4 regions of the Actinomadura sp. NPDC048955 genome follow, and region 3 is predicted to be linked to each of the others. Evidence: riboswitches for the same ligand, from Rfam matches in the RefSeq annotation. Region 3 holds a riboswitch; each other region holds the start of a gene.
What was found. A riboswitch is a leader RNA that binds a small molecule or an ion and turns the genes downstream of it on or off. The one in region 3 is predicted to bind cyclic di-AMP.
Positions count from the first base shown of each region.

Region 1: it holds a riboswitch for cyclic di-AMP, as region 3 does, so the genes downstream of both, AB0C84_RS20740 (CHAP domain-containing protein) here and AB0C84_RS05410 (NlpC/P60 family protein) in region 3, are expected to answer to the same signal.
Region 2: it holds a riboswitch for cyclic di-AMP, as region 3 does, so the genes downstream of both, AB0C84_RS29170 (NlpC/P60 family protein) here and AB0C84_RS05410 (NlpC/P60 family protein) in region 3, are expected to answer to the same signal.
Region 4: it holds a riboswitch for cyclic di-AMP, as region 3 does, so the genes downstream of both, AB0C84_RS05920 (NlpC/P60 family protein) here and AB0C84_RS05410 (NlpC/P60 family protein) in region 3, are expected to answer to the same signal.

Region 1 covers NZ_JBEZJI010000020.1:115,433-123,146, reverse strand. Annotated here, with positions in the region: gene AB0C84_RS20750 (glycosyltransferase) at 1-461, opposite strand, end outside; gene AB0C84_RS20745 (CDP-glycerol glycerophosphotransferase family protein) at 445-3,336, opposite strand; gene AB0C84_RS20740 (CHAP domain-containing protein) at 3,542-4,309, opposite strand; cyclic di-AMP (ydaO/yuaA leader) riboswitch at 4,321-4,476, opposite strand; gene AB0C84_RS20735 (SpoIIE family protein phosphatase) at 4,946-6,835, opposite strand; gene AB0C84_RS20730 (hypothetical protein) at 7,023-7,714, opposite strand, start outside.
Region 2 covers NZ_JBEZJI010000036.1:73,071-80,784, reverse strand. Annotated here, with positions in the region: gene AB0C84_RS29185 (hypothetical protein) at 1-719, opposite strand, end outside; gene AB0C84_RS29180 (FHA domain-containing protein) at 771-1,163, shown strand; gene typA (translational GTPase TypA) at 1,236-3,089, opposite strand; cyclic di-AMP (ydaO/yuaA leader) riboswitch at 3,280-3,415, shown strand; gene AB0C84_RS29170 (NlpC/P60 family protein) at 3,423-4,439, shown strand; gene AB0C84_RS29165 ((deoxy)nucleoside triphosphate pyrophosphohydrolase) at 4,955-5,341, opposite strand; gene AB0C84_RS29160 (Mut7-C RNAse domain-containing protein) at 5,370-6,146, opposite strand; gene AB0C84_RS29155 (amidohydrolase family protein) at 6,165-7,442, opposite strand; gene AB0C84_RS29150 (MarR family transcriptional regulator) at 7,504-7,714, shown strand, end outside.
Region 3 covers NZ_JBEZJI010000003.1:347,721-355,434, reverse strand. Annotated here, with positions in the region: gene AB0C84_RS05425 (RDD family protein) at 168-791, opposite strand; gene AB0C84_RS05420 (RDD family protein) at 799-1,599, opposite strand; gene AB0C84_RS05415 (amino-acid N-acetyltransferase) at 1,605-2,132, opposite strand; cyclic di-AMP (ydaO/yuaA leader) riboswitch at 2,285-2,491, shown strand; gene AB0C84_RS05410 (NlpC/P60 family protein) at 2,495-3,490, shown strand; gene AB0C84_RS05405 (LuxR C-terminal-related transcriptional regulator) at 3,885-4,115, opposite strand; gene AB0C84_RS05400 (LacI family DNA-binding transcriptional regulator) at 4,507-5,628, shown strand; gene AB0C84_RS05395 (cytochrome P450) at 5,684-6,910, shown strand; gene lysX (bifunctional lysylphosphatidylglycerol synthetase/lysine--tRNA ligase LysX) at 6,897-7,714, opposite strand, start outside.
Region 4 covers NZ_JBEZJI010000004.1:107,824-115,537, forward strand. Annotated here, with positions in the region: gene AB0C84_RS05890 (TetR family transcriptional regulator) at 1-575, shown strand, start outside; gene AB0C84_RS05895 (response regulator transcription factor) at 592-1,275, opposite strand; gene AB0C84_RS05900 (sensor histidine kinase) at 1,272-2,486, opposite strand; gene AB0C84_RS05905 (MMPL family transporter) at 2,652-4,844, shown strand; gene AB0C84_RS05910 (BlaI/MecI/CopY family transcriptional regulator) at 4,849-5,226, shown strand; gene AB0C84_RS05915 (M56 family metallopeptidase) at 5,223-6,167, shown strand; cyclic di-AMP (ydaO/yuaA leader) riboswitch at 6,273-6,418, shown strand; gene AB0C84_RS05920 (NlpC/P60 family protein) at 6,422-7,474, shown strand; gene AB0C84_RS05925 (DUF6153 family protein) at 7,558-7,714, shown strand, end outside.

The DNA.
Region 1 (7,714 bases), on a different contig from region 3:
GACGACCCCCGGGTCGCCTGGTAGGACTCGTGGCTCATGCCCACGACGCGCAGCCCGGAGGTGTCGGCGAGCCGCACCCACTCCATCGCCCACACCTGCGCCACGATGACCACCGCCCCCGGCCGCGCGGCGGCGAACAGCTCCGACAGGCGCGCCGCGCCGCGCCGCTGGGCCGCCGTCCGCCGCAGGTCCCGGGCCCGCGCCGCCGGGTCGAGCCGCCGCAGCGCCTTCCCCGGACGCCACGCGAGCGTGGGCGACCGCCACTCGCCGTGCAGCACCTCGACGGCGTAGGAGCCGTCGCGGCCGTGGTGGTACGGCTCTGTCCCCCGCGTGACGCCGACGAGGGTGACGCGGTCGCCGCGTCCCGCCAGCAGCCGCGCCATGTGGTGCGCCCACCGCTGGAGACCACCCATGTCGTCGGCGTTGTTGCACACGATGAAGACGTCACGCGGCGCGGCCATGGCGCTTCCCCCTCCTGCTCGGCGCGGCCGGGAAGTAGCGGTCCGCCACCGCCCGGGCGGCGGTGCCGCGGTCGTGCTCGCCGAAGCGCGCGGCGAACGCGCGGCGCCGCCCGGCGTGCACGGCCTCGGCCGCCTCCAGACCGGCGAGCGCGGCGACGAGCTCGTCCTCGGTGCGGGTGATCGGCCCGGGGCCGTGCCGCTCCAGGTCGAAGTAACCGGCGGCGAGGTCCCTGCCCTCCGGGAGGTGCAGCACGATCGGCCGGTCGAGGAGGGCGAAGTCGAACATGATCGAGGAGTGGTCGGTGACGAGCGCGTCCGCCAGCAGCAGCAGCGGCGTCACGTCGGGCACCGCGCCGACGTCGCGCATGACCTCGCGGGCGCCCGGAGGCACGTTCGCCCGGCACAGGTAGTGGGGCCGGACGAGCAGGACGTACTCCTCCCCCAGCTCCCGCGCGAACACCGCCGGATCCACCGGCGGGTCCAGCAGCCGGACGGGACGCCCCTTCGGCCCGGTGACGTACGTGGGCGCGTACAGGACGGCGCGGCGCCCGTCGTCCAGGCCGAGCGCGTCGCGCAGGGCCGCGACCTCGGAGGCCAGCTCCGGATCGCCATCCACCCCGTTGACCAAGGGGTCGTTGCGGGGATACCCCACCGGGAGCAGCTCGGAGCGGACGCCGAGGCCGCCGCAGAGCGTCTCGGTGTCGTGCCCGGAGCGCACCAGGAAGCAGTCGAAGCGCTCCACCATCCTCCGCAGCCGCGCCTGGTCGCCCGCGGGGCCCGACTTCAACCGCGGCTGGTCCAGCCCCATCAGCTTGAACGCCGACCCGTGCCAGGTCTGGATGTAGGTGGTCTCGGGACGCTTGCGCAGCCGGTCCGGGAAGCCCTGGTTGTCGATCCAGAACTGGGCCCGCGCGAGCGCCAGGTAGTACGCCCATGATCCGCGCTTGACGAGCCGGGCGTCGTCCGGGAACCCCTTGGGGGACGACGCGTACGACCACACCGCCGTCACCGGACGCCCGGACCTGCGCAGCTCCCGGTAGAGGTACTTCGGGTTGTCGGAGTAGTGGCGGCCGAGCTGGCTCTCGAAGACCGCCAGGCCGGTCCGGACGGGCAGCCGGCTCAGCACCCGGTTGAACACGACGATCTTGGTGTTCCGGCCGGTCAGCGTCCGGCGCACCGCCCTGTCCAGCGCCCGCGCCCGACGGCGGGCCAGCCGCGCCGGGCGGGACAGGGCGGCGCGACGGGCGAGCGCGCGGGTGAGCCGCGCCCACGGGCTCCCCGTCTCCAGGGCGAACGCCAGGTGCCCTCCCTCGGTGACGTACGAGCGGAGCCGGTCCCCCGCGAACCGCGTCAGCCGCGGGCGGACGGGCAGCGCGACGCCTCCGAGCGACGGCGACCCGCGGCCCTCGCCGAGCCGCGTGACCACCTCCTCGCCGTCCACCCGGATCCTCAGCCGGACGTCCCAGACGGGGTCGACGAACCCGAAAGGGCGGATCTTGCGGGCGGGGTCGAACTCGGCCCTCCAGGTGAGCCGGTCGCCCTCGTGCCGGACGGACGCGCGGATCCGTCCCTTCCTCGCCCGGCGGCGCCGGTCGCGGAACTCCAGCGTTCCGGCCAGCTCGGCTCCCCGCGGGATCCGCTCCAGAGGGTTCAGCACGTACCCGGCCATGAGCACGCGGCCGCCGCGCGTCTCCAGACGGGTGACGGTGTTCGCCGGGCGCAGCTCCCGGAGGGGCCGCACGTGGAAGCCGAAGGCCGTGACGTCCAGGACGCGGCGGCCGAGCGTCCCGCGGGGGCGCCCGGCGCCCCAGTAGACGCGCCCGTCCCGCTCCACGAGGCGGGCGCGCAGTTCGGGACGCTTCACGGGGTCGTACTCGGCCGCGGCGAGCGCCCCCGCGTGGTCGCCCTCGCGGATCAGGTGCGCGGCGATCGCGGGCAGCGGGTTGGCCTGCTCGAAGACCCGCGGGTCCAGCTCGGCCAGGTAGGCGGCGGCCAGATCGAGGAAGCGCGCCTGGTGGGCGGGGGCCTTGTCGCGCAGGTCGCGCAGGTACAGCACCAGGTCGTGGTTGACGAACTTGACGTCCTTGGCCCGCTGCAGGTCGTAGGCGCCGCGCAGCGCGAAGAGCATGTCGATGCGGCGGTGGATCTCCAGCCGGTCGGCGAAGTTGGCCAGCTCGGTGCGCCGGTTGGAGATCGACGGCGCCCGCGTCCGCTCCTTGACCATCCAGTTGTAGACGCGGTGCGGGATCAGGGCGGTGCGCCCCGCCTCCAGGTAGGCCTCGGCGGTGAACAGCAGGTCCTCGTAGTGCAGCCGCTCCACGAACCGCAGCCCGTGCTCCTCCAGGAAGCCGCGCCGGTACGCCTTGTTGGTCGAGAGGGTGTCGTAGAGGAGGTCGGGGTTCTCGTTCAGCGACTCGTAGACGGCGCTGTGCCGGTAGAGCCACGGATACCAGGGGCGGATGCGCCCCTTGGCGCCCTCGGGCACGTCGAGGAAGATCCGGTCGCAGAGCCCGGAGACCATGTCGGCCCCGGTGTCCTCGGCGGCGGCGAGGAGGTTGAGGCAGGCGTGCCGGTCCAGCAGGTCGTCGCTGTCGAGGAACATCACGTACCGGCCCGTGGACGTCTCGATCCCGGTGTTGCGGGGACGGCCGCACCCCCCTGAGTTGGCCGGCAGGTGGACGGCCCGGACCCGTCCCGGATGGGCCGCGGCGAGCCGGTCGGCGGCCTCGCCGGTGCCGTCGGTGCTCGCGTCGTCGACGATCACCGTCTCGACGCCGCCCAGCGACTGCGCCAGCGTCGAGGCCACCGCCCGCGGAAGCCTCCGCGCGTCGTTGTAGGCGATCACCACCACGCTGACATCCGGGCGCACCGCCATGGGCATCCCCCTCCGCAGACTCCGGCGTGCTGCTTTCCTTTCCACGAACGCCGCACTGAGGTCCAAGAGGGATCAAAGGCTGTCAACGCTTCGCATTACCCACCGTGAGCGGAGGCATTGGGCACAACACCCGGAACGCCAGAAGGCGCCCGGCCGGGGGGCCGGGCGCCCTCATGGAGCGTGCGCCTTCTCGGGGGCGTTCGGGTCAGCGGGCGTAGTCGGGGTAGCCGTAGCCGACGACCTGCGACTTCTCGCGGACCTTCTTCTTCACCGCGTTCTCGGTGTTGCCCTCGATGGTGGTGATGCTGCCGTCGCCGTTGTCCTTGACGACGATGCCGACGTGGTCGATGTCACCGATGCCGGCCTTCGAGCCGTCCTGCCAGTCGAAGAACACCACGGCGCCCGGCTTGGCCTTGTGGCCCCAGCGGTCGGTCTGCTTGAACCAGCTGGCGTGCTGGACCGTGTAGGCGTCCCAACCCATGTTCTTGACGCCGGTCTGGGCGCCGAGCCAGGAGACGAACATGTTGCACCACTGGGCGCCGTTGTACTCCTTGACCGAGAAGCCGCCGTCGCGCTTGGCGGTGGCCTTCGCCTGCGGGGTCGAGACGTACCACTTGTGGTACTTGGTCTGGCCGCCCTTGCCCTCGTGGACGCCGACCTGCTGCTGCGCGAGCTTGATCACTTCGGCGGGCTTGACGGCGTGCGGGGGGACCTTGAAGCCCTCGCGCCGCGCCTCGGCCGCGACGTTCTCGGCCTTCACCGTCTTGACCTGGGAGGAGTCGTGCGCGGCGGTGCCCTGCTCGGCGACCGCCGCCGTCTGGGCGGAGGTCTCGGCGACCGCGCGGCCGCCGGCGAGGGGGTTGACCACCGAGAGCCCGACCGCGCCGGCCAGGACCGCGCCGACGGCGACGCCGACGGCCTTGTCCTCGGGCGTGAGGCGGTGGAGCGAAAGTCGATCGAACAGACCGGACATGCAGGGAATCTCCTTGTCTTCCATGGCGCCTACCGGGTTAGCTGACGGATTCGGGCATGGAAGCAGCCCTACGGCGCGACTCTCGGGCGCGCCGATTCACCCCAGAAACGTGGGTCCCCGGCTCCGTTCCGGTCGCATCGACCGGACGGACTCGGCCTCGCACCGCGCGAGCGGTGCAGGTATACGGATGCCTTCACTGACAGATCTTGACGAGGGGGCGCGCGTCACATGGCGCGCATCGCGTGCGGATTCCGCTCCGCGATCCTCGGCCGCGCATGGTGCGGCCGGTGGCAACGCATGGGACGCGTTGCGTGATTCGGGATCGAAGGTACCAACCTTCTCAAGAAAAGCAAACCAGGCATAAAGTAAAGTCTTGCCTGCTCAAAGCCCTTCCAAGAGACTCCCAACACGGGGACGGTCCCGCGTCTTCCCGATCTTTGTCGGGACGCCCTCCAACCCCTTGCCCGCCGTACTTACCGGCCCTTCGGGAAAAGGTAAAGAAGATCGAATTGCCTGCGGCCGGCACCTCCCGCCGAGACGTTCGCGGCCTCGGCCACCCCATCGAGTGAGGCGCACGTCACACTCGGCGATCTTGCCTGGTCGGGCGTGCGGTTCGTCACCGCGAGGCCCGGACGGTCACTCCACGTAAAGGGCGAAGAGCGTGGTGTCGTCGGCCGCCCGGTCGTGCTCCATCCGCGCGAGCACCTCGTCCAGCACCCGCTCGGGACGCGAGGAGCTGTCACGCAGGATGTGGGTCAGGCGGCCGATCCGCTCGTCCAGGTCCGCGTCCCTGCGCTCCACCAGGCCGTCGGTGTAGAGGAAGAGCATGTCGCCCGAGTCGAGCCCGGTGGTGATCGTCGTGTACTCCCAGCCGGGCATGGCGCCGAGCATCGGGTCCCGGACCACCTCCAGCGGGGTCGCCCGCCCGTCCCGGACCAGGATCGGCGGCGGATGGCCCGCGCACGTCCACTCCAGGACGTGCCGGGCCGGGTCGTAGTGGGCGACGATGGCGGTGCCCGTCGCGGGCGGGTCCATGCCCCCGATCAACTCGTTCAGCCAGCCGACCAGCCGTCCCGTCCGCTCCCCCGTACAGGCGAGGCCGAGCAGGCCGTTGCGCGTCCGCGCCATCGCCGCCGCCGCCGGCAGCCCGTGCCCGGCCGCGTCCCCGATGGCGAACATCGCCCGTCCGTCCTGGAGGGCCTTGGTCGCGAACCAGTCGCCGCCGATGCGGGCCGTGCTCTCCGCCGCCATGCTGCGGATCGAGGTGCACATGCCCGGAAGCTGCTCCACCTCGTCCTCGTCCGGCAGGATGGCCCGCCGCAGCGTCACCGCCACGCGCCGCTCCTGCGCCGTCCGCGCCTGCTGGCGCAGCATCTGCCGCCGGGTCTCGGCCAGCGCGCGCTCCACCCCGCGCCGCCGGGTGATGTCCTGCGAGACGATGTTGATCGAGACGGGCAGCCCGGACTCCCCGAGCACCGGCTCGGCGAACACCCACAGGTGGCGGGGCGTCCCGTCGTGGCCGATCACGCGGTGCTCCGCCTCGACCGGCTCACGGCGCAAGAACATCGTCTGCACGGCCTCCTCGACCAGCGGGAGGTCGTCGTCGGCCACGACCTTCGGCAGGTCGTGCGGCATCGGCGGCACCTCGTCGGGGGAAAGGCCGTAGTTGGCCAGCATCTGCGGCGTCCAGTCCGCCTCCCCCGTCGCGAGGTCCCACTCCCCGAACCCGATCAGGGCGAGCCGCTCGACCCGCTCCAGCCGCCGCGCGATGCGGTCCTCGGCCAGGTGGTAACGCCAGGTCACGCAGATGCCGGTCGGCACCCGCACGCACCGCACGCTCATCCGCGACGAGCGGGACAGGCCGCGCTGAGCCGTCGAGTACTGGATCGAGGAACGTTCCAATCGCGTCCCGGACTCCAGCACCCCGACATAGTCGTCGAACAGGCCGCTGAGCACCGCCCCCGGATCCGTCCGCAGCAGCCGCAGCCCGGTCAGCTCCTCCCGGCCCCGCCCGAACATGTCCCTGGCAACGCCGTTGAGCTCCGCGAAGAGGAAGTCCGCCACGTTGCCGTCCGGCCCCCGCACCGGGACCAGATGGGCCGCCGAATCGAGCGCCCCCTCCAGCACCGCCGTCGCCGCCGGATCCACGGGCACCCGCGCGAGGACCTCCGCGTCCCCCGCGGTGTCCTCGGCCGTCACCCGGCGCAGTACGTCCTCGGCCTCCGACAGGACCGCCTGGCGCTCCGCGGGGACCTCCTCGGTGCGCGGCGCCCGGCGCCCCGCCAACACGGCCCCCACCGGCCCGCCGCCCCCGTCCTTGACCAGCAGTGACGCCGCCTCGACCATCTCCATGTCCAGGTCGCGCGCGAGCCAGATCAGGTGCTGCAGGGCCTCGCCCGGCGGGACGCCGAGACGCCGGGCCAGCACGACCCGCGCCTCCGCCAGCACCGCACGGTCGTGCGCGGCGCCCCGCAGGTCCTCCAGGTCCGCAACGTGCACCCCGGGCTGGATGCCCTCCGCTTCCACCAACCCTGTCCCCCGTTCGGCGTCACCTGCCCCTGGGAGAAAAAAGCTACATACGTCAGCGAGGGACTATTCGCCCATCCCTGAGTAAAGTGTCCAGATCTTTGCCCGGGTTTTCCGTTGGCGTCCGAACTCGACCGCTTCCGGTGACCCTCTCAAAACGGACCCCTGCCACGCCGCGTGACCCACGTCACACCCGAGCCACCTGCCGTGTCAGCGAGGTGATCCGCGCCGCCGCCGTCCGGAACGACGTCCCCGCCGGATGCAGCGTCAGCACCACCACGATCCTGTCCCCCACGACCCCCGTCGTGTGCAGCACGGGCCGCCCCAGCCCCAGGTCGGGCCGCCACGCCGCCGGCCGCACATGGCACGGCTCCGCCGGCGTCTCCCCGAACCCGGACCACCCCTGTTTGACGGCCCACGGCCGCCTCACCGCCCGCGGAATCCCGAACGTCTGGTCGAACCCGTCCGTCCCGCACGGCGTCGACCTGCGCAACTGCTGGAGCACGAACTCCCGCTGCCCCTCCGGCGCCTCGTCCAGCAGATACCGGTACATCCGCACGACGTCCCGCGCGCTGAGCGCCGTATACCCCCAGAACCCGGGCTTCTCCGCGGGCGGCGGCGCGGTGTCCTCCAACCCGACCTTCCGCACCATCCGCTCGATGACCCGCCCCTGCCCGCCCCGCCGCCAGAACTCCGTGGCCGCCCCGTCGTCGCTCGACCGCAGCATCGGCACCAGCAACCGGCGATCGGCCGCCGACACCTCATGCCGATCCATGTAGTCCAACGCGATAAGGATCTTCACCACCGACGCCGACCGGAACGTCTGCCGCGTCGCCCGAGCGGCCACCACCCGCCCCGAAGCCCGATCGAACACCTCGT
Region 2 (7,714 bases), on a different contig from region 3:
ACGAACCGCAGCGGATACCGCCGCCGCCGGGGCCGCAGCAGGGGGGCCAGCAGTACGGCGCCCCGCAGGACCAGTATGGCCAACCGCAGCACGGCCAGCCTCAGCACGGCCAGCAGCAGTACGGTCAGCCGCAGTATGGGCAGCAGCAACAGCAGCCGCCCGCGGACCCGTGGGGTGCCCCGCAGCAGCAGCAACCTCAGGACCAGTGGGGCGCGCCGCAACAGCAACAGCCCCAGGACCAGTGGGGCGCGCCGCAACAGCAACAGCCCCAGGACCAGTGGGGCGCGCCGCAACAACAGCAGCCCCAGGACCAGTACGGGCAGGGTCAGCACGGCCAGCCCCCGTACGGGCAGCCCCAGCAGGGCCAGCAGCAGTACGGGCAGCAACAGCAGCAGCAGCCGCCCGCGGACCCCTGGGGTGCGCCGCAGCAACAGCAGCAGCCCCAGGACCAGTGGGGCGCGCCGCAGCAGCCGCCGCAGGACCAGTACCAGCAGCAGTACGGCGCTCCGCAAGACCAGTACGGCGCGCCACAGGACCAGTACGGCGCCCCGCAGCCCGGCCCGGCCGACCAGCAGTACGGCCAGCCCCAGCACGGCCAGCCCCAGCACGGCCAGCCCCAGTACGGGCAGCCGCAGCACGGGCAGCCGCACGGTCAGCCGCAGCACGGGGGACAGCCGCCGCTGCCGCCGCACGGCCGCGAGGCGACGCTGCTGCCGCACGAGCACAACCAGGGCCAGCAGCGGCCGCCCACGCCCGACAGCACGGCGTTCATGTGCCCGTACTGCGAGGCGGTGCTCTCCAACCCGGGCGCCGCGCAGTGCGACTCGTGCCTGCGCCCGCTGCCGCAGAAGGGCACGCCCGTCCTGCGCGTCCAGTTCCCCACGGGCGAGCTCAAGGTCTCGGTCGGCCAGCACCTCGTGCTCGGCCGTGACGCGGGCCAGTCGCCGGTCGCGACCACGTTCACGCAGTACGACAACGTGTCGCGGCGCCACTCGACGGTGTGGCTCGACCCGTCCGGAACGGCGTGGGTGCGCGACGAGGGCTCCACCAACGGGACGTTCGTCAACGGCGAGCGGCTCCCCCGCGGCGTGGACGCCCCGCTCCGCGACGGCGACCAGCTCCGCCTGGCCGCCGACGTCACGGGCACCGTCCAGCTGAGCTGAGCGGCACATAGCGAAGGGGGCGGCCCCGCGGTTCTCAGAACCGCGGGGCCGCCCCCTTCGTCGCTTCGGTGCTCAGCCGGCGCGCTTGGTGCGGGCCCGCGTGCGCTCGCGCTCCTTGGCGTCCAGGACGACCTTGCGGATGCGCACGGCGGTCGGGGTGACCTCGACGCACTCGTCCTCGCGGCAGAACTCCAGGGCCTCCTCCAGCGACAGGCGGCGGGGCGGGGTGAGCCGCTCCAGCTCGTCGCCGGTGGACGACCGCATGTTCGTGAGCTTCTTCTCCTTGGTGATGTTGACGTCCATGTCGTCGGAACGGGAGTTCTCGCCGACGATCATGCCCTCGTACACCTCGGTGGTCGGGCCGACGAAGAACGTCCCGCGCTCCTGGAGGTTGGTGATCGCGAAGGCCGTGGCGGCGCCGGACCGGTCGGCGACGAGCGAGCCGGACGGGCGGGTGCGCAGCTCGCCGAACCAGGGCTCGTAGTCCTCGAAGACGTGGTGCGCCATGCCGGTGCCGCGCGTCTCCGTCATGAACTCGGTACGGAAGCCGATCAGGCCGCGGGCCGGGACGAGGAACTCCATCCGGATCCAGCCGGTGCCGTGGTTCGTCATGTGCTCCATGCGGCCCTTGCGGACCGCCATCAGCTGCGTGACGGCGCCGAGGTACTCCTCGGGAATGTCGACGGTGAGCCGCTCGACCGGCTCGTGCTTCTTGCCGTCGATGTCGCGCGTGACGACCTGCGGCTTGCCGACCGTCAGCTCGTAGCCCTCGCGGCGCATGTTCTCGACCAGGATCGCCAGGGCCAGCTCGCCGCGGCCCTGCACCTCCCAGGCGTCGGGACGCTCGGTCGGCAGCACCCGGATCGACACGTTGCCGACGAGTTCGCGGTCGAGCCGGTCCTTGACCATCCGGGCGGTGACCTTGGTGCCCTTCTCGCGGCCCGCCATCGGCCCGGTGTTGGTGCCGATCGTCATGGAGATCGCGGGCTCGTCCACCGTGATCAGCGGCAGCGGGCGCGGGTCGTCGGGGTCGGCGATGGTGTCGCCGATCATGATGTCGGGGATGCCGGCGATGGCGATGATGTCGCCGGGCCCGGCCTCGTCCGCGGGCTTGCGGGTGAGCGCCTCCGTCATCATCAGCTCGGTGATCTTCACCCGGTCGACGCTGCCGTCGTGCCGGCACCAGGCGACCTGCTGGCCCTTCTTGATCGTGCCGGCGTGCACCCGGCACAGCGCGATCCGGCCGAGGTAGCTGGAGGCGTCCAGGTTCGTCACGTGCGCCTGGAGCGGGGCGTCGGGGTCGTAGGACGGCGCGGGGATCGTCTCGGTGATGACCTTGAACAGCGGCTCCAGGTCGTCGCTGCCCGGCATGGCGCCGTCGGCCGGCTTGTCGAGCGAGGCCCGCCCGGCACGCCCCGACGCGAACACGATCGGGAAGTCGATCTGGTCCTCGTCGGCGTCGAGGTCCATGAACAGCTCGTAGGTCTCGTCCACGACCTCGTCGATGCGCGCGTCGGGACGGTCGGTCTTGTTCACGACCAGGATCACCGGCAGCCGCGCGGCGAGCGCCTTGCGCAGCACGAACCGGGTCTGCGGGAGCGGGCCCTCGCTGGCGTCCACCAGGAGCACGACGCCGTCCACCATGGACAGGCCGCGCTCGACCTCGCCGCCGAAGTCGGCGTGCCCCGGGGTGTCGATGATGTTGATGGTCAGCCCGTTGTGCAGGACCGCGGTGTTCTTCGCGAGGATGGTGATCCCCTTCTCGCGCTCCAGGTCGTTGGAGTCGAGCACCCGGTCGTCGACGTCCTGGTTCTCGCGGAAGGCGCCGGACTGCCAGAGCATGGCGTCGACCAGCGTCGTCTTGCCATGGTCGACATGGGCGACGATCGCGACGTTACGGAGGTCGTCGCGCGTGGAGATGGGCATGCGGGTTCGCCTTGCGTGAGAGTTCGGGAGTCGCCGCAGACGTGCGGCCGGACCCATTCTACTTGGCCGTGCGTACCACCCACTCCGAGCCGTTCGTCCCACCGGTCGCAGGGGCCTCGATTGGCCAACTTTGCGCATCCTTTGTAATCTGCCCGAGATCCGGTCGTCCGGAGTCCCACCCCCCGGGACTGCGACCGGAACGCCGAATCTCCCGCACGACGGGAGAACCGGGGACCCATCACCTCGGGGTGAATCGACGTTCGTCGTAGGGCGACTCCTGGCCCGAACCCGTCAGCTAACCCGGTAGGCGCACGAGGAGAGGAGAACACCGGCTTGGCTCCGGATCCCCATCGGCGGCGTCGCGTCCTGCCCACCGCCACCGCGACCCTGCTCCTGATCGGCCTCGGCGCCACCGCGCCGGACCTCGCCCACGCCGCCCAGCCGTTCCGGCCCGCCTCCGCGCCCATGGCGCCGAGCCCCACGCCGACGACGGAGAAGGGCCTGCGCAAGAGCCTCGACGCTCTGAACGAAGAGGCCGAGATCCTCACGGAGAAGTTCAACAAGGCCCGCGTGGAGTTCAACAAGGCCCGCAAGGCCGAGCAGGACGCCACCAGGGAGGCCGAGCGGCTGCGCGCCCTCGCCGAGCCCGCCCGCCAGAAGCTCGGCAGCCTCGCCGCCGCGAACTACATGGCCGGGGGCCCCGACGTCCTCTTCGGCTCCGGCGCCTCCGCCGAGGGCCTGTCCGACCGCGCCTTCCTCGCGCAGAGCCAGGCCACCGCCGTCCTCGCCCTGAAGAAGCAGATCGACCAGGCCGACGCCGCGGAACGCACCGCGAAGGCGAAGACCGCGCAGGTCAAGAAGGCCTGGGACGACGCCAAGAAGACCCGCGAGGCCGCCAAGACCAAGGTCTCCGAGGTGATGAAGCGCCTCGACAAGCTGACCACCACCCACGCGAGCGACCCCCGCACCGGCCTCAGCGCCACCGTGAAGGGCTCCGGCCTCCCCGCCAAGATGGCCCGCAAGGCCCTCACCAAACTCGGCTCCCCGTACGTGTGGGCCGCCGCCGGCCCGAGCAGCTTCGACTGCTCCGGCCTCGTCGTCTGGGCCTACGCCCAGGTCGGCAAGCCCGGCCTCCCCCACTACACCGGCGACCTGTTCGCCATGGGCTCGAAGGTCTCGCGCGGCGCCCTCCGCTCCGGCGACCTCGTGTACTTCGGCGGCAACCTCCACCACATGGGCATCTACCTGGGCGACGGCAAGTACCTCCACGCCCCCCAGACCGGCGACGTGGTAAAGATCTCCAAACTCTCCGACCGCTCCGACTTCGCAGGCGCGAACCGTATTTCTTAGCTTTTTCTCCTCCTTCGGGCCTTGGCGGCCCTCCATCGTCGAACAAAGCGGGCGATCGCTGGCATCGCTCCGGCTCGCTGCGCGATCAGGTTCTCGCTTCGCTCGAACCTGCCTTCGGACGCGATCGCGGCCTTGAGGTCGTTGCGTGGTTGCTGTGGTGGTTGAGGTCAGCGCGGGCGAGTGGGGGCTAGGGCCTGTCCCGAAGCGGCCTCGGTCACGCGCGAACGCATGACCTGCCCGGTGCGGCGCCGGAGGCGAGCGGGACCGAGCTGCTCGCGAAGCGATGCCGCGTTTCGGCTAGGGCCGGTCTCGAAGTCGCCTTGGCCATGCCACACGAACGCGTGACCTGGCCGGTGGAGCGACGCCGGAGGCGAGCGGAGCCGGGCAGATCGCGAAGCGATGCGGCGTTCGCCCAGGCTCGGTCACGTAGCGAGCCGCCAGGCGAGTGAAGTGGGCCGGGACGTGGAAACACAGCCGCCAGGCGACCGAAGCGGGCCGGGACTGTGAAACACAGGCTAGGCGAGGCCTTGTTCGGCCAGGAGGTCTATTACCGGGCGGTCGCCGGGGAGCCAGTTGACGTTCTGGAGTTCGGGCGGGGTCAGCCAGCGGAGTTGTAGGTGCTCCAGGGCTTGCGGCTCGCCTTCTACCAGTTCGGCCGTCCAGACGCGCAGGACGGCGCGGGTGCTCAGGCGCCAGTCGCCGCCCACGCGGCGGCCCAGGCGTACCTTGACGGCCAGTTCCTCGTGGCACTCGCGCACCAGGGCGTCCTCGTCGGACTCTCCGGGGTCGACCTTGCCGCCGGGGAGCTCCCAGCCGCCCGCCATGTGCGGCGGCTCGGCGCGCTGGGCGGCCAGCAGCCGCCCGTCCGCGAGGATCGCCGCCCCCACCACCACGAGATCGATCGTGATCAGCTCCTCTCCCTGTTCGTGATCAGACCGCGGCGCCCGTCTTTCCGGTTCCGTTCCCCCGGAGGGAGTCGACCAGTCGCGTGGCGTCGCGGACGATCTCCTCCAGGTGGTCGCCGTGCGCCCCGCGCCAGTACACCTGGCCGCACCCGGCGCAGCGGCCGTAGACGTCGTAGCTGCGGCGCGTGCCCGACTGGAGCTCGCGCTCGATCTCCTGCTTGTCGACCGGGACGAGCTCGCCGTTGCAGGCGGTGCAGCGCGTCCACGGGCGCAGGACGGGCGCGAAGCGGTCGAGCAGGTCGCGGAGCTGGTCGTCAGGGCGCGAGCCGCGGACGTAGGCGCCGAACCACAGCGCGCGGCGGCGCAGGAGGCCGCGGTCCTGGGTGAGCAGGACGCGGCGCTCCTCGTTGGCCTGGACGACCAGCGCCGGGTCGTCCATGTCGTTGTGGTAGGCGGTGTCGAGGCCGAGCAGGCGCATGCGCCGGGCCAGCGTGCCGAGGTGCACGTCCAGGAGGAAGCGCGGGGCGACCTGGCCCGGGTCCAGTGGCACGGGCTGAGGGCGCTCCACCGCCGCCACGCGGACCTCGGCCCCGGCCTCCGGGCGCGTGGCGGGCCCGGCGGGCTCGCCGTCGGCGGTCATCGGGCCCGCCTCGGGCAGCGGCACGCCCAGCGACTCCACGAGGTGCCCCAGCGTCGAGGTCCCGTCGTAGGGCACCCGCACCTCGGTCTCCCGCCGGGTGGCGGGCAGGAACATCAGTAGCTCGTCGGCAACGCGGATCGTTATCTCCACGCCGATCAGCATGCCACGCGCGGCCGACGTTCAGGCCGCCGTCACGTGCGCGGCGGAGTCCGCCAGGGACGCCAGGAGGGCGGGGACGTCGCAGCCCACCAGCACTCCCCCGCGCTTGACCACGCGTCCGCCCACGAGAACGGTGTCGACGCTGCGCGTGTCCGCCGACAGGACCACGGCCGCGATGGGGTCGTGGGCCGCCGCGAGGCCGAAGGCGTCCGTGCGCAGGACGAGGAGGTCGGCCTGCTTGCCCGGGGTCAGCGATCCGGTGACGTCCGCGAGCCCCGCGGTCTCGGCGCCCTCGATCGTGGCCGTCCGCAGGGCGTCGGCGGTGGTGAAGCCCGCGCCGGCGCCGTCCGGGCGGCCCCGCTCGAGGACGTAGGCGGCGCGCATGACGCTGAACATGTCGCCGGGGCCGGAGGCGACCGTGTCGGCGCCGAGCCCGGTCGGGGCACCCGCGCCGCGGGCACGGCCGGTGGGCGGGGCGCCGATGCCCAGCGCGGCCTCGACGGCGGGGGTGACCGACACGGTGCCGCCGCTTCCGGCGATCCGCCTCAGCTCCTCGTCGGTGTAGAAGTTGGCGTGCACGTACATGGCCGGGTAGTCCATCAGTCCGTTGGCGCGGAGGAACGCCAGGCCGCGCGCAGCGCTCTCAGCGCCGTGGCCGCCCATGTGCACGGTGACCGGCAGGCCGAGGTCACGGGCCGTCCGCCATTCGGTGAGGGCGCGCTCGTCGCCAGCGATCTCGGGGCCGAGCGCGGCCATCGCCATCGTGACCGTGCCGCCGGACCCGAAGTTCTCGCGGTGGACGCGGCCGGTCTCGGCGGCGAGGTCGCCGTCGCCGCCGTAGCAGTACCCGAACACCGCCCTGATGCCGGACGCCCGCAGCGCCGCGATGTTCGCCTCGGTGTGGGCCGGGCTCAGCTGGATGTGCGACCAGTCGACCAGCGTCGTGATGCCGGAGTCGAGGCACTCCAGGGAGCCGGCGAGCGTCCCGGTGTACACGTCGTCCGGCCGGTACCGGGGCGCCAGCTCGCCGAGGACGCGGTGCAGGTACGCCTGGAGCGTGGCGTCCGGCAGGACGGCGCGGATCCCGGCCTGCCAGGTGTGCCGGTGGGTGTCGACGAAGCCCGGCATGACGATGCGCCCGGTCGCGTCGATGGTCTCGGCGCCGTCCGGCGCCGCCAGGTCCGGGCCGACCGCGGCGATGCGGCCGTCCTCGACGAGCACGTCGGCGTTGCCCAGCACGGTCGGTTCGGGGGCGGTGTCGATGACGAGCCCGTTGGTCAGCAGGAGAGTCTTTGTCATGCTTAAAAGCTTAAGAGTTAGCTTTTCTAAAAGCAACTGGTGGAGCGAGTACGCTCGTGGGGTGCAGGACGAGAGCGCGCGCAGGGACGAGATCGACTCCGTGGCCGACGCGTGGCGGCGGGACGGGCTGACCGAGCCGCTCCTCGCGATGCTGGAACTGAGCAAGCGCGCCGGGCGCGTCGCCATGCTGGTGCAGCAGGCCCTCCGCGGGCCCCTGGCCGACCTCGGCCTCACCTACGCCGAGTTCGAGGTGCTGACCGTGCTGCGCCGGG
Region 3 (7,714 bases):
TATGCCGCCGGCACCTCGGACGTCCGGAAACAGCGACCATCTCGACGAAAACATGTATGGCACATGCGAGTGGACCTGGGCACGCGCCCGGCCGCGCACGCGAGTGCGCGGTATCGGACGGGTGTTATCGGACCCCGCGAGCACCTCCCGGTGCGGCGGAGAGGGCCTCAGAAGGCCGAGGATTCGGGCCGCGGGCGTTTTACCACGAGCGTCCCGGCGAGCCTGTCATGAACGGCCTGGCGGCGAACGCCCTCGAACATGGCCCCGGCGTTCACGACCCAGAAGATGCTCGCGAGCAGACCGAGAACGGGAATCGGACGCAGCCCGATCGGCACCGAATAGACGGCGGCCCGCAGAACGCAGTGCAGAACGTCCGGCCGCGTGGACGCGTCCACGACCTCAGTCTCCTCCGGGGCCGGGGCCTTCGCGGGCTCAGGGGCCGCCACGGGCACGAACCCCGGCACCGACACGGGGAAGGCCGACTCGTGGCCGAGCCCGGCGCTCTCGCCCGCTCCCCCAGTCCCCTGTGGCGCCGCTTCAGGCGCCTCCTGAGGCGTCGCCGCGACCACCTCGATGCCCGCGACGCGCTTGCCCAGCGTCCGGCCCCAGAGGGCGAGCTGGATCGCCTCGTACAGGAGCATGCATCCGGCCACGGCGGACGGAGCCATGACGTCCGCCGTGTGCCCGGACACCAGTTCGCGGACGACGAGGACGACGGGGACGCCGACGACGAGCGTGTCCACGACGCGCGCCAGGAGCCTCTGTCCCGGCTCGGCGAGCGATGCCGCCATCGTGGCCTTAGCCCGTGTACTCGGAGTACTCGGACTCGTCATATCCGGCACGCTCGTCAATGACGAGCGTGCCGGCGAAGCGATCGTGCAGCGACTGATGCAGAGGCTGGTCCCAGATCGCCCACAGGTAGGCCATCAGCGCGCCCGCCCAGACCAGCACCATCCCGTACGCGGCGTAGTCCCACACCATCACCGCCAAGACGAGGAAGAAGAAAACGCCGAGCTGGTAACCGACGTGGGTGATGCCGGCACGCCAGACAGCCTGGGTCGTGGTGATGGGGGTGCCCGCAGGCCGCGCCTGAACGACACCCAGGCCCAGAACGCGCTTCCCCAGCGTCCGGCCCCACATCGACAGCTGCACGGCCTCATAGATGAACGGCAGCACGGACAGGACGCAGAAGAGGGTGAAGATGATGGGCCAGTTCCAGACGCCGCCCTCGTCCTCCGTCTTGCTGCCGGGCTTGCCCAGACCGAACGCGCCGATCGTCACCGGCAGGACGAGAGCGAACCCGAAGACCGCGACGAGCGCGTTGTCGACGATTCGTGCGCCCGCCCTACGGTGGATCGGCGCCAGGGCCAAGTCACCGCCGTCGTCGTAGGAGGAGTTGTAGTCGTCGTAGGCGGGCTGCTGGTCCCACTGCTGCTGTTGCGGCTGCCATTGCTGCTGGGGCTGCTGGTCCCACTGCTGCTGGGACGACTGCTGCTGTGGTTGCTGCCACTGAGAACCTTGGTACGGAGGCGGCGGGCCGTAGGAACCCTGCCCCTGCTGGGGCTGGTAAGGCCGCCCGCGGTGGGGGGAATCGGGCATTTGAGTCAGTCCTCCAGGCGAAGCAACATCCGGGTGTTGCCCAACGTATTCGGCTTGACCCGGTCGAGGTCCAAGAACTCTGCCACGCCTTCGTCGTAGGAGCGGAGAAGTTCCTCGTACACCTCTGGCGCCACCGGAGTCCCAAGGATCTGCTCGAAGCCGTGGCGGGCGAAGAACTCCACCTCGAAGGTAAGGCAGAACACCCTTCGCACGCCGAGTTCACGCGCGTTCTCCAGGAGGCGGGTCACGATCCGGTGCCCGATCCCCCGTCCCCCGCATCCCTTGTCCACGGCGACCGAACGGACCTCCGCGAGGTCCTCCCACATGACGTGCAGGGCACCGCAGCCGATGACCGGCCCGGGCGTCCCGTGCTGGATGTCCTCGGCGACCCAGAACTCCTGGACGTCCTCGTACAGCTTGACGGTCGTCTTCTTGAGCAGGCGCCGCCCCGACCCGGCGTACAGGTCGACGAGCCTGCGGATCTCCTGGACGTCGGCGGTACGGGCACGCCGGATCACGACTTCCACAAACAAGCGAGATTATCGAACGCCGCGACCCGCCAGGCGACGCCCTCCTCGTTCTCTCGTTCACCGCGCCGCGCGACCTGCGAATTCGCAGGTTCTGGTTGGCATCCAATGCGGGGTCCGTTAGTGTCCATCGCTGACGTCGGCCCACCGCAGGACGGGGGCCGATCCCGCCGAGTCCCACGGGTCGCAACCAGCTGCCCGAGGAGCCGGGGACCCACTTTCGGAGCGTTTCGGGGATTCGCCCTGAGCGACGACCGTGAGGGGTGAATCCGCAGTCGCGGGCGATCGGTTCGCCCGCGGACGCGGACGGGCTGCTCCGGCCCCAACCCGTCAGCTAACCCGGTAGGCGGCTGAGGAGAGGAGTATTCGTGAAGCGATCGCGGCATGCTTCCCTTTCACGCTTCCGTGGGCGTGCGGCCTTCGTGGTCGGCGCGCTCGCCGTCGTTTCGGCCGCTCCGCACGCGATCGCCCCGCAGGCGATCGCCGTCGCGCACGCCGACCCCGAGCCCTCCGCCAAGGAGCTGAGGACCAAGGCGCTCAAGCTCGCCGACCAGCTGGAGCAGCTCACCGAGCAGTACAACGGGCTGAAGGTCAGGCTCGCGCAGTCGCAGCGCGCCGCCAAGGTCGCCACGGAGAACGCCAAGCGCCAGGAGAAGACGCTGGAGGCGCTCCGCCAGAAGGTCGGATCCCTCGCGGCGACGAGCTACATGCAGGGCGGCTCCGACCCAGCGGTGTCGTTCGTCGCCTCCCAGGACCCGCAGTCCATCCTCGACCAGGCGGCGACCCTTCACTACTTCGCCAAGCAGGACAGCACCCAGGTGCTCGGGCTGATGCAGGCCATGCAGTCCGCCCAGCGGGCCCGCAAGTCGGCCGAGACCCGCGCCAAGCAGGTCAAGGACCTGAAGACGCAGCTCGACTCGCAGCGGACGAAGATCACCGACGCCTACGAGAAGATCCGCGGCAAGCTCGTCGACAAGGACCCCACCCAGCTGGCCAAGCTCCCCGTCATCGGCACGGGCAAGGCCGCGCAGGCGCTCCGGTACGCGATGAGCAAGATCGGCCGCCCCTACGTGTGGGGCGCCGCCGGCCCGACCACGTTCGACTGCTCCGGCCTCACGATGTGGGCCTACAAGCAGGTCGGCATCAACCTGCCGCACTACACCGGCAGCCAGTGGAACGCCGGAACGCACGTGTCGCGCAGCGACCTGCAGCCGGGCGATCTCGTCTTCTTCTACTCCGACCTGCACCACATGGGGATCTACGTCGGCGGCGGCAAGATGCTGCACGCCCCGCACACCGGGGACGTCGTGAAGATCGCCTCCATGGACGGACGCCCCTTCGCCGGCGGCGTCCGGGTCGCCTAGGCACTGCGTCGCCGCGCCTGACGCGCGCTGCATCAAGCCGGTCGTCGGCGGTCTGGGGGCGGACAGCGCCGCCCTGGGCTGCTGGAATGCGCCGGTCAGCCCGCGGGGCAGTCGGCGGACGCGTCACGCTGACCGAGTTCGCCGTTCCATCCGTCACGCTGAGATGAGCTGACCCGGGCCCGTCGGAGAAGGCCGTCACGGGGCCGAGAGCACCGGAAAACGGGCGGGCCGGGTGGGCCTGTCAGGCCCGAACGCCGTCCGCGGCGACGCCTTCTGCAGGGACCTACCTGCCAGGGCGCGGGCGCCGCCGCTGCGGGGTCGGACGGAATTCGGATGAGCCGCCGTTTCTCCGGATGACGCTCGCCGTCCCCTGGCGAGCGTCGGGGGTGCATCGCTAGATGAGCTGCCTCCGGGCCGCCCACACCACGGCCTCGATAGGGGTGTTGACCTCCAGCCGGTCGCAGATCGTCCGCAGCCGGCGCCGCAAGGTCCGAGCGCTCAGTTCCAGCTTGCGTGCCGCCACATCGGCGGTGACACCGCTGGCGATCTGGGCGAGCAGCCGGATCTCTTCCTCGCTCAGCCCGAAATCGTCGGTGCCACGACGTGCGAGTGTGGCTGTTTCCACTCCGTCCTCCCTCGTCCGTGGTGATGACCGCGGGGATGCAGCCGTCCGCTGCACAGGCACGGGTTGGGCGCCTCGATCTGTACGCGCGTTGGGTTGCCGGGTCCGGACCCTTCCGGACTTAGATCATCGAGTTCCTTTTCTGTCTCGCGCGCTTGGCCGGAGGTGGCCGCATGGCCGATTGCGGGGGTGTACGGAGGAACTCCGGGTGACGATTCACTCGTTGGCCTGCCGAGGGAGACGGGATGTGATCGCCAGCCATCCGCCCGCCCCTTCTCGCCGAACCCACCGGTCCTCGTGGTGAACGAAGATCGTGAATCGTTTCAAGCTACGCTTCGGCTCGGAACGCTAGGCGGCCGGATCCGGCCCGTCAAGCGCCGGTCAAGAGCGCTGCGTGCCCGTTCGCTCACCATGTGTGACCGTGCATTCGGCGCCCCGCCATGCCAAACTCCACTACCTGGGAAAACGCCCATGGAGCGGGACGAGGAGCGAGTTGCCACAGACCAGTATTCGTGAGGTCGCGAGGCGTGCTGGAGTCTCAGTTGGGACCGTTTCGAATGTCCTAAACCGGCCAGATCTCGTGGCCGAAGCTACCCGTGACCGTGTCCGCGCGGCGATCGAGGAGCTCGGATTCGTGCGCAACGAGTCCGCGCGACGGCTCCGCACGGGCCCCGAGCGGACCGCGGGCGAGTTCGGCGACCAGCCGCGCCGGGCGTTCGGCGTCCTCGTCGAAGACCTCGCCAACCCGTACGCGACCGACGTCGCGCGGGGCGCCGAGGCCGCGCTCAACGCGGCGGGCCACGACGCCCTGTGGCTGTCCAGCGACCACTCCGCCGACAAGGAGCGCCGCCTGCTGGAACTGCTCGCCGACCAGCAGGCCGCCGGGGCCCTGGTCATCCCGGTCGGGATCGGCCCCCGCGACATCTCCCGGCTGCGCGCCGCGGGCATGAGCGTGGTGCTGATCGACCGGGACGCCTCCGACGTGTGCTCCGCCCGGGTCGACCATGTGGCGGGCGGCGAGGCCGCCGCCGCGTACCTGCTCGGCATCGGACGGGAGCGCATCGCGTTCGTGACCGGGACCCCCGAGCCGCAGCCCTGCGTCGAACGCCGCGACGGGGCCGCCCGCACGATCGTCGAGGCGGGCCTCGGCAAGCCCCCGGTCCTGGTCAAGGAGGCCCTGAGTCCCACGGAGGGGCAGGCCGCGGCACACGAGATCATGGCCATGTCGCCGGTGCCCGACGGCGTGTTCTGCGCCAACGACCTGCTCGCGATCGGCCTGATCAACGAGCTGACCCGACTCGGCGTCCGCGTCCCCGAGGACATCGCCGTGGTCGGCTACGACGACATCGAGCTCGCGGCGAGCGCCGCCGTGCCGCTCACCACCGTCCGCCAGCCGCGCCGCGAGCTCGGCTGGGAGGCCGCCGAGCTGGCGATGGCCGAGATCGGCGAGGGCAAGTCCCACCAGCACCGCCAGGTCGTCCAGCGGCCCGACCTGGTGATACGGGAAAGCGCTTAGCGTCCCGCGGCCGGCGCTGTTGACATCCCGTCTCAGATTCGGGTCCGCTTGAGGCATGGAGGACAGGACGGGCCAGGCGGTACGGGCCGGGGCGACCGCGGTACTCGGCTTCGATCCGGGCGACCCGGCGTTCCGCGCCGACCCGTACGCCCACTACCGGACGCTCGGAGCGGGCGGGCAGAGCCTGCACCGCACCGACGTCGGTCTGCGCGTCACCGCGTCCTACGAGCTGTGCGAGCGGGTCCTGCGCGACCCGCGGTTCGGGCACCGTCCGTCGGGAGGCGGCGTGTGGCGCGAGGTGCAGGGGCGGCACCGGTCGTTCCTGACCATGGATCCGCCCGACCACACGCGGCTGCGCCGGCTCGTCAGCAAGGCGTTCACGCCGCGCCTCGTGGAGCGGCTGCGGCCCCGGGTCGAGGAGCTCGTCGACGCGCTCCTGGAACCGGTCTCCGGCGAGGTCGACCTGATCGCGACGCTGGCCTACCCGCTGCCCGTCATCGTGATCAGCGAGATGCTCGGCGTGCCCGCCGAGGACCGCGACCTGTTCAAGGGCTGGTCGGACAGCCTCGCGCGCGGCTTGGACCCCGACTTCCTGCTTCCGGAGGCGGAGATCGCCCAGCGGGACGCGGCGCGCGACGAGTTCGCGGAGTACTTCCGGACGCTGGCCGCCAAGCGCCGGGCCGAGCCGCGCGACGACCTCCTGAGCGCCCTTGTGGGCGTCTCTGACGGCGGAGACGTCCTGTCGGAGCAGGAACTGCTGGCGACCTGCATCCTGCTCCTCGTCGCGGGCCATGAGACGACCGTGAACCTCATCGGGAACGGCGCGCTGGCGCTGCTCCGCGATCCCGCGCAGTTGCGGCTGTTTCGGGAGCGGCCGGGGAACGTCCAGGCGGCGGTGGAGGAGCTGCTGCGCTTCGACCCACCGGTGCAGCTGACCCTGCGGTCGGCGCTGGAGGACGTCGAACTGAACGGCACGCTCATCGAGCGCGGGAAGCTCGTCCTTCTACTGACGGGCGCCGCCAACCGCGACCCGGCGTTCTTCGACGACCCCGACCGGCTGGACCTGCTTCGCTACTCCGAGGGACGCGAGACGCCGAAGCACCTGTCGTTCGGGCACGGCGTCCACTTCTGCCTCGGAGCGCCGCTGGCCCGGCTGGAGGGCCGCGTCGCGCTCGGCAAGCTGTTCGAGCGCGACGTGGCCCTCGCCGCCGGCGACCTCGTCTACCGCGACAACCTCGTGTTGCGGGGGTTGCGCGAGCTTCCGGTCGTCATTCGGGCTTGACCAGCGGGAACAGGATCGTGTCGCGGATCCCCTTGCCGGTGAACGCCATGATCATGCGGTCGATGCCGGCGCCCATCCCGCCCGTCGGGGGCATCGCGTACTCCAGGGCGCGCAGGAAGTCCTCGTCCAGCTGCATGGCCTCGGGGTCGCCGCCCGCGGCGAGCAGCGACTGCTCGGTGAGGCGGCGGCGCTGCTCGATCGGGTCGACCAGCTCGGAGTAGGCGGTGCCGAGTTCCGTGCCGAACCCGATGAGGTCCCACTTCTCGGTGAGCAGCGGCTCCTCGCGGTGCTGGCGGGTCAGCGGGGACGTCTCGACCGGGTAGTCCATGACGAACGTGGGCTGGACGAGGGTGTGCTCGACCAGCTCCTCGAAGATCTCCTGGACGATCTTGCCCTGCCCCCACTTCGGGTCCCACGAGATGTCGCGGGCGTCCGCGAGCTTGCGCACGGACTCGATCGGCGTGTGCGGCGTGACCTCCTCGCCGAGCGCCTCCGACACCGCGCCGTACAGGGTGATCCGCGGCCACTCCGGGAGACCGAGGTCGACCTCGACGCCGTCGTGGACGACCACGGTGGTGTCGAGGGCGGCGACGACCGCCTTCTTGTACATCCGCTGGGTCAGGTCGGCCATGTCGTTGTAGTCGAGGTAGGTCCCGTAGGCCTCGATCATCGTGAACTCGGGGTTGTGCGTGGAGTCCGCGCCCTCGTTGCGGAAGTTGCGGTTGATCTCGAAGACCTTCTCGATGCCGCCGACGACGAGCCGCTTGAGGTACAGCTCGATCGCGATGCGCAGGTAGAGGTCCA
Region 4 (7,714 bases), on a different contig from region 3:
AGACCAGGCGGCTCATCCTGGACGCCGCGGTCGGCGAGTTCGCCGCCCACGGCCCCGAGGCCGCCCGCATGGACCGGATCGCCGCCACGGCCGGGGTGAACAAGGAGCGGATCTACTCCTACTTCGGCAACAAGCGGCAGATGTTCGCGATCGTGCTGACCACGGAGCTGGAACGCCTGGCCGAGGCCGTGCCGCTGGACGAGAAGGCGGCCTGCGACCTCGGCGAGTACGCGGGCCAGGTCTTCGACTACCACCGCGCGCACCCGCACTTCGTCCGGCTGCTGCACTGGGAGGGCCTCCACAGCGACGGCGAGGGCCCGGTGGCGGCCGAGGCCGAGCGGACCGCGCACTACGCCGAGAAGATCGCCGCGCTGGCCAGGGCCCAGCAGTCGGGGCACCTGGACACCCGGCTGGCGGCCCGGGAACTGCTGTACTCCGTCATCGTCCTCGCCGGCTGGTGGTTCGCCACACCGCAGCTCCGGCGGATGCTGATGCCCGACCTCGACGACGACCCGGACGGCCAGCGCGCCGCACTCGTCCGCATCGTCCGCCGGCTCGGCGACCCCGCGCACTGACCGGCCGCGTGGGGGGTCACGCGTCGGGGACGACCAGGCCCGTCTGGTAGGCGACGACGACCAGTTGCGCGCGGTCGCGCGCCCCGAGCTTCGCCATCGTGCGGCTGACATGGGTGCGCGCGGTCGCCGGGCTGATGAACAGTTCGGCGCCGATCTCCTGGTTGCTCAGCCCCCGCCCGATCAGGGCCAGCACCTCCCGCTCGCGGCCGGTGAGCGGCGCGAGCCGGTCCCGCGCGTTCGCCGACGCCGTGTGCCACGCGGTGAACTTGCCGATGAGGCGCCTGGTGATGCGCGGCGCGAGCAGCGCCTCTCCGGCGGCGACCACCCGGATGGCGTGCAGGAGCTCCGCCGGCCCGGCGTCCTTGAGCAGGAAGCCGCTCGCCCCGGCCTGCAGCGCCTCGAAGACGTAGGCGTCGGTGTCGTAGGTGGTGAGGATGAGGATCCGGACGTCTTCCAGCCCGCGCGTCGCGGTGATCCGCGCCGTGGCCTGGATGCCGTCCAGCCGCGGCATGCGGATGTCCATGAGGACGACGTCGGGACGGGCGGCGCGGGCCAGGTCGACGGCCTGCGCGCCGTCGGTCGCCTCCGCGACCACGGCGATGTCGTCCTCGACGTCGATGAGCAGCTTGAACCCGGACCGCACGAGCCCCTCGTCGTCGGCGAGCAGCACCTTGATCGGTGCCGTGGACGGCGCGCTCACGGTGCCGCCTCCCGCCGCGGGCCGGCCGGCGCGAGGGGGAGCCGGGCCGCCACCTCGAACCCGCCGCCCGGAGTGGGGCCGGCGTCGAACTCGCCGCCGAGCAGCCGGCAGCGCTCGCGCATGCCCAGGATCCCGTGGCCGGGGCCGCCCGGGGCGCTCGCGGTGCCGTCCCCGGTGCGGCGGCCCTCGTCGGTCACGCGGATCTCCAGGACGTCGGTCCCGGGGTTGAGCGCGACCGTCACCCGGGTGGGGCCGACGTGGCGGATCACGTTGGTGACCGACTCCTGGAGGATCCGGTACGCGGCGCTGCCCACCGCGCTCGGCAGCGGCGCCGCGGGCGGGGACGCCTCCAGCGTGACGTCCAGCCCCGCTTCGCGCGCCTTGGCGGTGAGCTCGCCGATCTGGTCCAGGCCGGGGTGCGGTGCGCGGCCGTCGCCGTCGTCGCGCAGGACGCCGAGGACGGCCCGCATCTCCCGCAGCGCCCGGGAACTGGTCTCCTCGATGGTCCGCAGCGCTTCGCGCGCCTGCTCCGGGCGCTTGTCGAGCACGTGCGCGGTGACCCCGGACTGCACGTTGATGATCGCCACCGCGTGGGCGACGGTGTCGTGGACCTCGCGGGCGATCCGGAGGCGTTCGGCGTCCACGCGCGCCCGCGCCTCCTCCTCGCGGGTCCGCTCGGCCAGTTCCGCGCGCTTCTCGGCCTCGGCCGCGATGACCCGGCGGGACCGGACGGACTCGCCGAGGGCCGCGCTCATGACCGACGCGCCGATGCGGAAGAACACCCAGCCGATGGCGGCGCGCGGTTCGATGTCGGCGGCCGTGTACAGCCATACGGCGGCCAGCACGGTGATCCCCGAACCGGCGATCACCAGCGACCGGCGCCCGTCGCCGTAGGCCGCGAGGGTGTAGAGGGAGACGAAGAGCGCGAGCCAGCCGGGGCCGTCCGGGAAGCCGGCACCGTAGTACGCCAGGCTGGCGAGCGCGGCGACGGCGAACACCGCCACCGGCCACCGGCGGCGGACGAGCAGGGCGAGGCCGCTCACCACCAGCAGCGCGTAGCCGAGATCTCCCAGGTCGGCGAGCGGCCGCGTCGCCCCTTCGGCGGCGACACGGGCGACCGTCCCCTGGACCTGCATCACGGTGACGAAGAGCGCGAGCAGGACGTCATGCGTCACCGCTCGCAGGGAGAACGTCCCGGTACGGCGTTCCATGCCGGAATCCTACTGTCGTGGTGCGGGGGCGCTCCTGCGCTCAGGTGCGTGACCTGCTCCTCCGCCAGGTGGAGCGGGCCACGGTGCCGCGTACGCCCGAACGCGTAGGCGCGGCCGTCCCCGGTCAGACGCGGCGGGCGCCCCGCCGGCGCGACGATCGCCGCCATGAGCGAGCAATCCGCACACCCTCGACCGGACGGCGCACTCGCGGCGCTGGCCCGCTTCTGCCACCGGCGCCGCCGCCTCGTCCTCCTGGCCTGGCTCGTCGGCGTGATAGCCGTGGCGTTCGCCGGCTTCGGCTACGGCGCCCCGTCCGACAACGACTTCTCCGGCGGGGACTCCGGTTCCGCCAAGGCGCAGGAGCTGATCCAGAAGCACTTCCCCGAGCGCCGGGGCGACACCCTGACCCTCGCGATCAAGGCGGCGAAGGGGATCGACGACCCCGCCGCGCGGCGGCGGATCGAGAAGGTCGTCGCCGAGCTGGACGCCTCACCGGTCACCGGACCGGTGACCTCGCCCTACCAGGACGGGAACCTGGTGACGCGCGATCGCCGCATCGCCAGGACGACCATCCCGCTGACCGACGCGCAAGCCAAGAAGTCCGACGTCAAGCCCCTGGTGGACGCGGTCAAGGACGCCTCCGGCGACGGCGTGACGCTGGGCCTGGGCGGCGAGCGGGCGGAGAAGGCCGAGACGCCCCAGCAGGGACCGGCCGAGGGCGTGGGCCTGCTGACCGCGGCGGTGATCCTGTTCATCTCCTTCGGATCGCTGGTCGCGATGGGCCTGCCGATCGCGACGGCGCTGACGGCGATCCTCGGCGGCATCGCCCTGATCAAGCTGGTGGGGCACCTCGTCCCGGCGCCGGACTTCACGGTGCTCGTCGCCGCGCTGGTCGGGCTCGGCATCGGCATCGACTACGCGCTGTTCATCGTGACCCGCTACAGGGAGGCCCTCCAGGACGGAGACGACCCCGAGGGCGCCACGGCCAAGGCCATCTCCACCGCCGGGCACGCCGTGCTGTTCGCCGGCACCACCGTGGTGATCGCGCTGCTCGGCCTGGTGGTCATGGGGCAGCGGCTGATGACCGGCGTGGCCATCGCCGCGTCCGTGACGGTGCTGGTCACGATGACGGCCGCGGTGACCCTGCTGCCGGCGCTCCTCGGCTTCACCGGCCGCCGGATCGACTCGCTGCGGCTGCCGCGCCGCGCGTCCCGCCCGCGCACCCGCGAGCACCGTCCCCCCGCCGAGCGCTGGGCCGGCGTGGTGCAGCGCAGGCCGCTGGTCGCCGCGGTCCTGGCCGGGACGGGCCTGCTGGTGCTCGCCGCCCCCGTCCTGTCGATGCGGCTGAGCCTGCCCGACGCCAGCGTCCAGCCGCACGACCGGAGCAGCCACACCTCCTACGAGATCCTCTCCGAAGGCTTCGGGCCCGGCTACGGCGCGCCGCTGATCTTCGCCGCGCGGATCGGGTCCGCGGACGCCGACCTGCGTCCCGTCGTCGAGGCGGTCCGCCGGACCGAGGGCATCGCCTCCGTCACGCCGCCCCGGATCAGCGCCGACGGCCGGGCGGCCACGTTCATGGCCTTCCCCGCGACCGGCGCCCAGGACGAGGCCACCGCCGACCTGGTGCACCGGCTGCGCGACGACGTCCTGCCCGGGGCGCCGGGCGGCGGCGGGATCCAGGTGGGCGGCCCGAACGCCGGAGCGATCGACATCGCCGAGGAGGTCGGCTCCCGCCTGCCGCTGATGATCGGGGTCGTCGTCGCCCTGTCCCTCGTGCTGCTGGTCGCGCTGGTCCGGTCGGTCACGATCGCGGTGCAGGCCGCGGTGATGAACCTGCTGTCGATCGGCGCCGCCTACGGCGTGCTGGTCGCGGTCGTCCAGTGGGGGTGGCTCGGCGAGGCCTTCGGGTTCCCGACCGCCATGCCGATCACGACCTGGGTGCCGATGATGATGTTCCCGCTCCTGTTCGGCCTGTCCATGGACTACGAGGTCTTCCTGATCTCGCGGGTCCGGGAGGAGTACGAGCGCACCGGCGACACCCGGACGGCCGTCACCCGCGGGCTGGCGCGCACCGCCAAGGTCATCACGGCCGCGGCCGCCATCATGATCGCCGTCTTCGGGACGTCCCTGCTCGGCCCCGACGTGTCCGTCAAGCAGATCGGTCTCGGCATGGCCGTCGCCGTGCTCGTGGACGCCACCATCGTCCGGATGATCCTCGTCCCCGCGGTGATGGAGCTGTGCGGCGGGGCCAACTGGTGGATGCCCGGGCGCCGCAGGCCCGTCCACGCTGGAGAGACCCCCTTGTTGGAGGCGGGTGCTCAGGAGACGTCCGGCACAATGGGGGCGGGACGGAGGTGACCGCGTGTCCGCACTCGGAGGGGCGCTCGAACGCTCCATCATGGACGTGCTCTGGGCGGCGCCCCACCCGCTGCGGATCCGTGAACTGCTGGCCGAGTTGAACGAGAACGCGGACAAGGCGCTGGCCTACAACACAGTGCAGACCGTGGCGGAACGCTTGGCGCAGAAGGGGCTCGTCCGCCGCACGCAGGACGGCACGGCCTTCCGCTACAGCCCGACGCGGCCGCAGGAGGAGTATGCGGTCGAGCTGATGATGGACGCCCTGAGCGAGGCCGCGGACCACGGCGCCATCCTCGCGAGGTTCGCCGAGAGCGTCCCGCCGGAGGACGCCCGGCACCTCCTGGACGCCCTGCGGCGGCGCACCGCCGGCGAGGACGCGTGACCGTGATCCTCCTGGTGGCCGGCCTGGCCGGTTCGGTGGTCCTGCTGGGATGCGCGGCGGGGCCCGCCCTGGATCTGCTGCGGCGCTCGGCCGTCGGCCCGGGGACGGCGATCGCCTGCTGGGCGGCCGCCCTCGCCGGGACGACCATCGCGGCGGCGGGGAGCGCGGCGGCGGCGCTGCTCGCGCCGCCGGGCCCGGGCCACGGGTTCCTGTCGCGGCTGCGCGACTGCCTGCCCCATCACGGCCGTCTCGCCACCGTCGCCGCGGCGGTCGCGACCGCCGTCCTCGCCGCCGCGTGCGCCGCCGTCCTCGCCCGCGGCCTGCCGAGGCTCGGCCGGGCCATGCGCCACCGCCGCCGGCACCGGGAGATGCTGCGGCTGGTCGCCGGCGAGGACCGGCGCCATCCGGACGTCCTCGTCCTCGACCATCCCGTGCCGGTGGCGTACTCGCTGCCGTCCCGGCACCGCGCGATCGTGGTCAGCACCGGGGCGCAGCGGGCGCTCAGCGCCGAGGAGTTCGGCGCCGTCCTGGCGCACGAGCGGGCGCATCTGCGCCAGCGCCACCATGTGCTCCTGCTGGCCCTGGACCTGGTCCACGCCATGCTGCCGTGGCTGCCGACCGTCCGGCGCGCGAAGGCGCGGCTGCCGCTGCTGCTGGAGATGGCCGCGGACGACGCGGCGGTCCGCGTCCACGGCAGCAAGCCGCTGGTCGGCGCCCTGTGCCGGCTGTCGGCGGCGCCGACCGGCGCGGGGGCGCTCGGGGCGGCGGGCGAGCCCGCCGCCGGTGCGCTGAGGGAGCGGGTGCTGCGGCTGGAGGGCGCCGCTCCGCCGAGGCCGCGCCGTGCCGTCCGGCTCGCGGCCGGCCTCTTCGTGGTGGCGGCGGTCACCGCGCCGCTCCTGGCCGGGGCCGCGGCGATCGCCGAGCTGGCCGCCACCTGCTGAGGCGGTATGTGGCTTTTGAGGAAAACCTCCGCTCAGGTGGCGAACCGCCCGTAAACCTCCTACGCTCCGTAGGAGGTCTCGGTCCGACGTCCCCGCCGGGGACGGCCGGCGACCGCGCCGAATCCCGCGGACGGCTCCGTCCGGGGAACCGGGGACCCGATCTTCAGGGGTGAATCCGTCCCGCGCGGACGGAAGGGCGACTCCGGCCCGAACCCGTCAGCTGACCCGGTAGGCGTTACAGGAGAGGACACCGTATGCAGCGACGAGCTGCCGGCCCCCGAACGACAGCCCGCCGCAGGATCCGCACCGGCTCGAACGTCACGGCATGGACGGCCGCCCTCGCGCTGTCCGCCGGGCTTCTCGCCCCCGCGCCCGCCCACGCCGAGCCCAAGCCGACGCGCAAGCAACTGACCGCGCAGCAGGAGAAGCTCGCCGACGAGGCCGAGAAGCTCAGCGAGCAGTACAACGGACTGCGCGAGCGCCTCAAGCAGGCCGAGCACGCCGCGAAGACGGCCAGGAGCAGCGCCCTGCGGCAGCAGAAGGCCCTGGACGAGGCGCGCGAGCGGATGGCGAAGATCGCCGCGGACAGCTACAAGAACGGCCCCGCGGACCCGGCCATCAGCTTCGCCTCGGCCTCCGACCCGCAGGCCGTCCTGGACCAGTCGGCCACCCTCAACTACTTCGCCAAGCAGAACGACACCCGCATCACGCAGATGCTCCAGGTGATGCAGGGCGCCGACCGGTCCCGCAAGGCCGCCGAGCAGCGCGCCGCCCAGGTGCGCGCGCTCACCGGCGAGGCGAAGAAGAAGCGCCGGGAACTCCAGGTCAAGCTCAAGAAGGTCGAGAAGCAGCTCGGCACCTTCAACACCGCCGGTTCGCGGCCCGGCTCCATGCCCAACATCAACTCCGGCGGGGCCTCGGCCAAGGCGATGACGGCCGTCCGGGCCGCCCTGGCCCAGCAGGGCGTGCCCTACTCCTGGGGCGGCGGCAACGCGTCCGGCCCGAGCTACGGCACCGCGCAGGGCGCCAACATCAAGGGCTTCGACTGCTCCGGCCTGACCCTGTACGCCTACGCGCAGGTCGGCATCACCCTCGGCCACTACACCGGCAGCCAGTACAACGCCGGCACCCACGTGAGCATGAGCCAGCTCAAGCCCGGCGACCTGGTGTTCTTCCACAGCGACCTGCACCACATGGGCATGTACATCGGCAACGGCAACATGGTCCACGCGCCGCAGACCGGCGACGTCGTCAAGATCGCCCCGATCGCCGGCCGCCCGTTCGCCGGTGGAGTCCGTGTCGCCTGACCGGATGTCGCCTGACCGGGTGTCGCCTGACCCGGTGACCCGCCGGTGACCGCCGATCACGCTTCGCTACCCTGGTTCCCGGGATGAGCATGCACGTCGGCGGCCTCCCCGGACGGGGCGGCGCGAACGCGGAACGGTGGCTGGGACGGCTGAGGCGATCTGTGCGCCGGGACGTCCTCTCTCTGGCGTCCGGCCTGCTCGTGCTTCTCGGCCTGCTGGCGATGCACGGCTTCCAGGCCA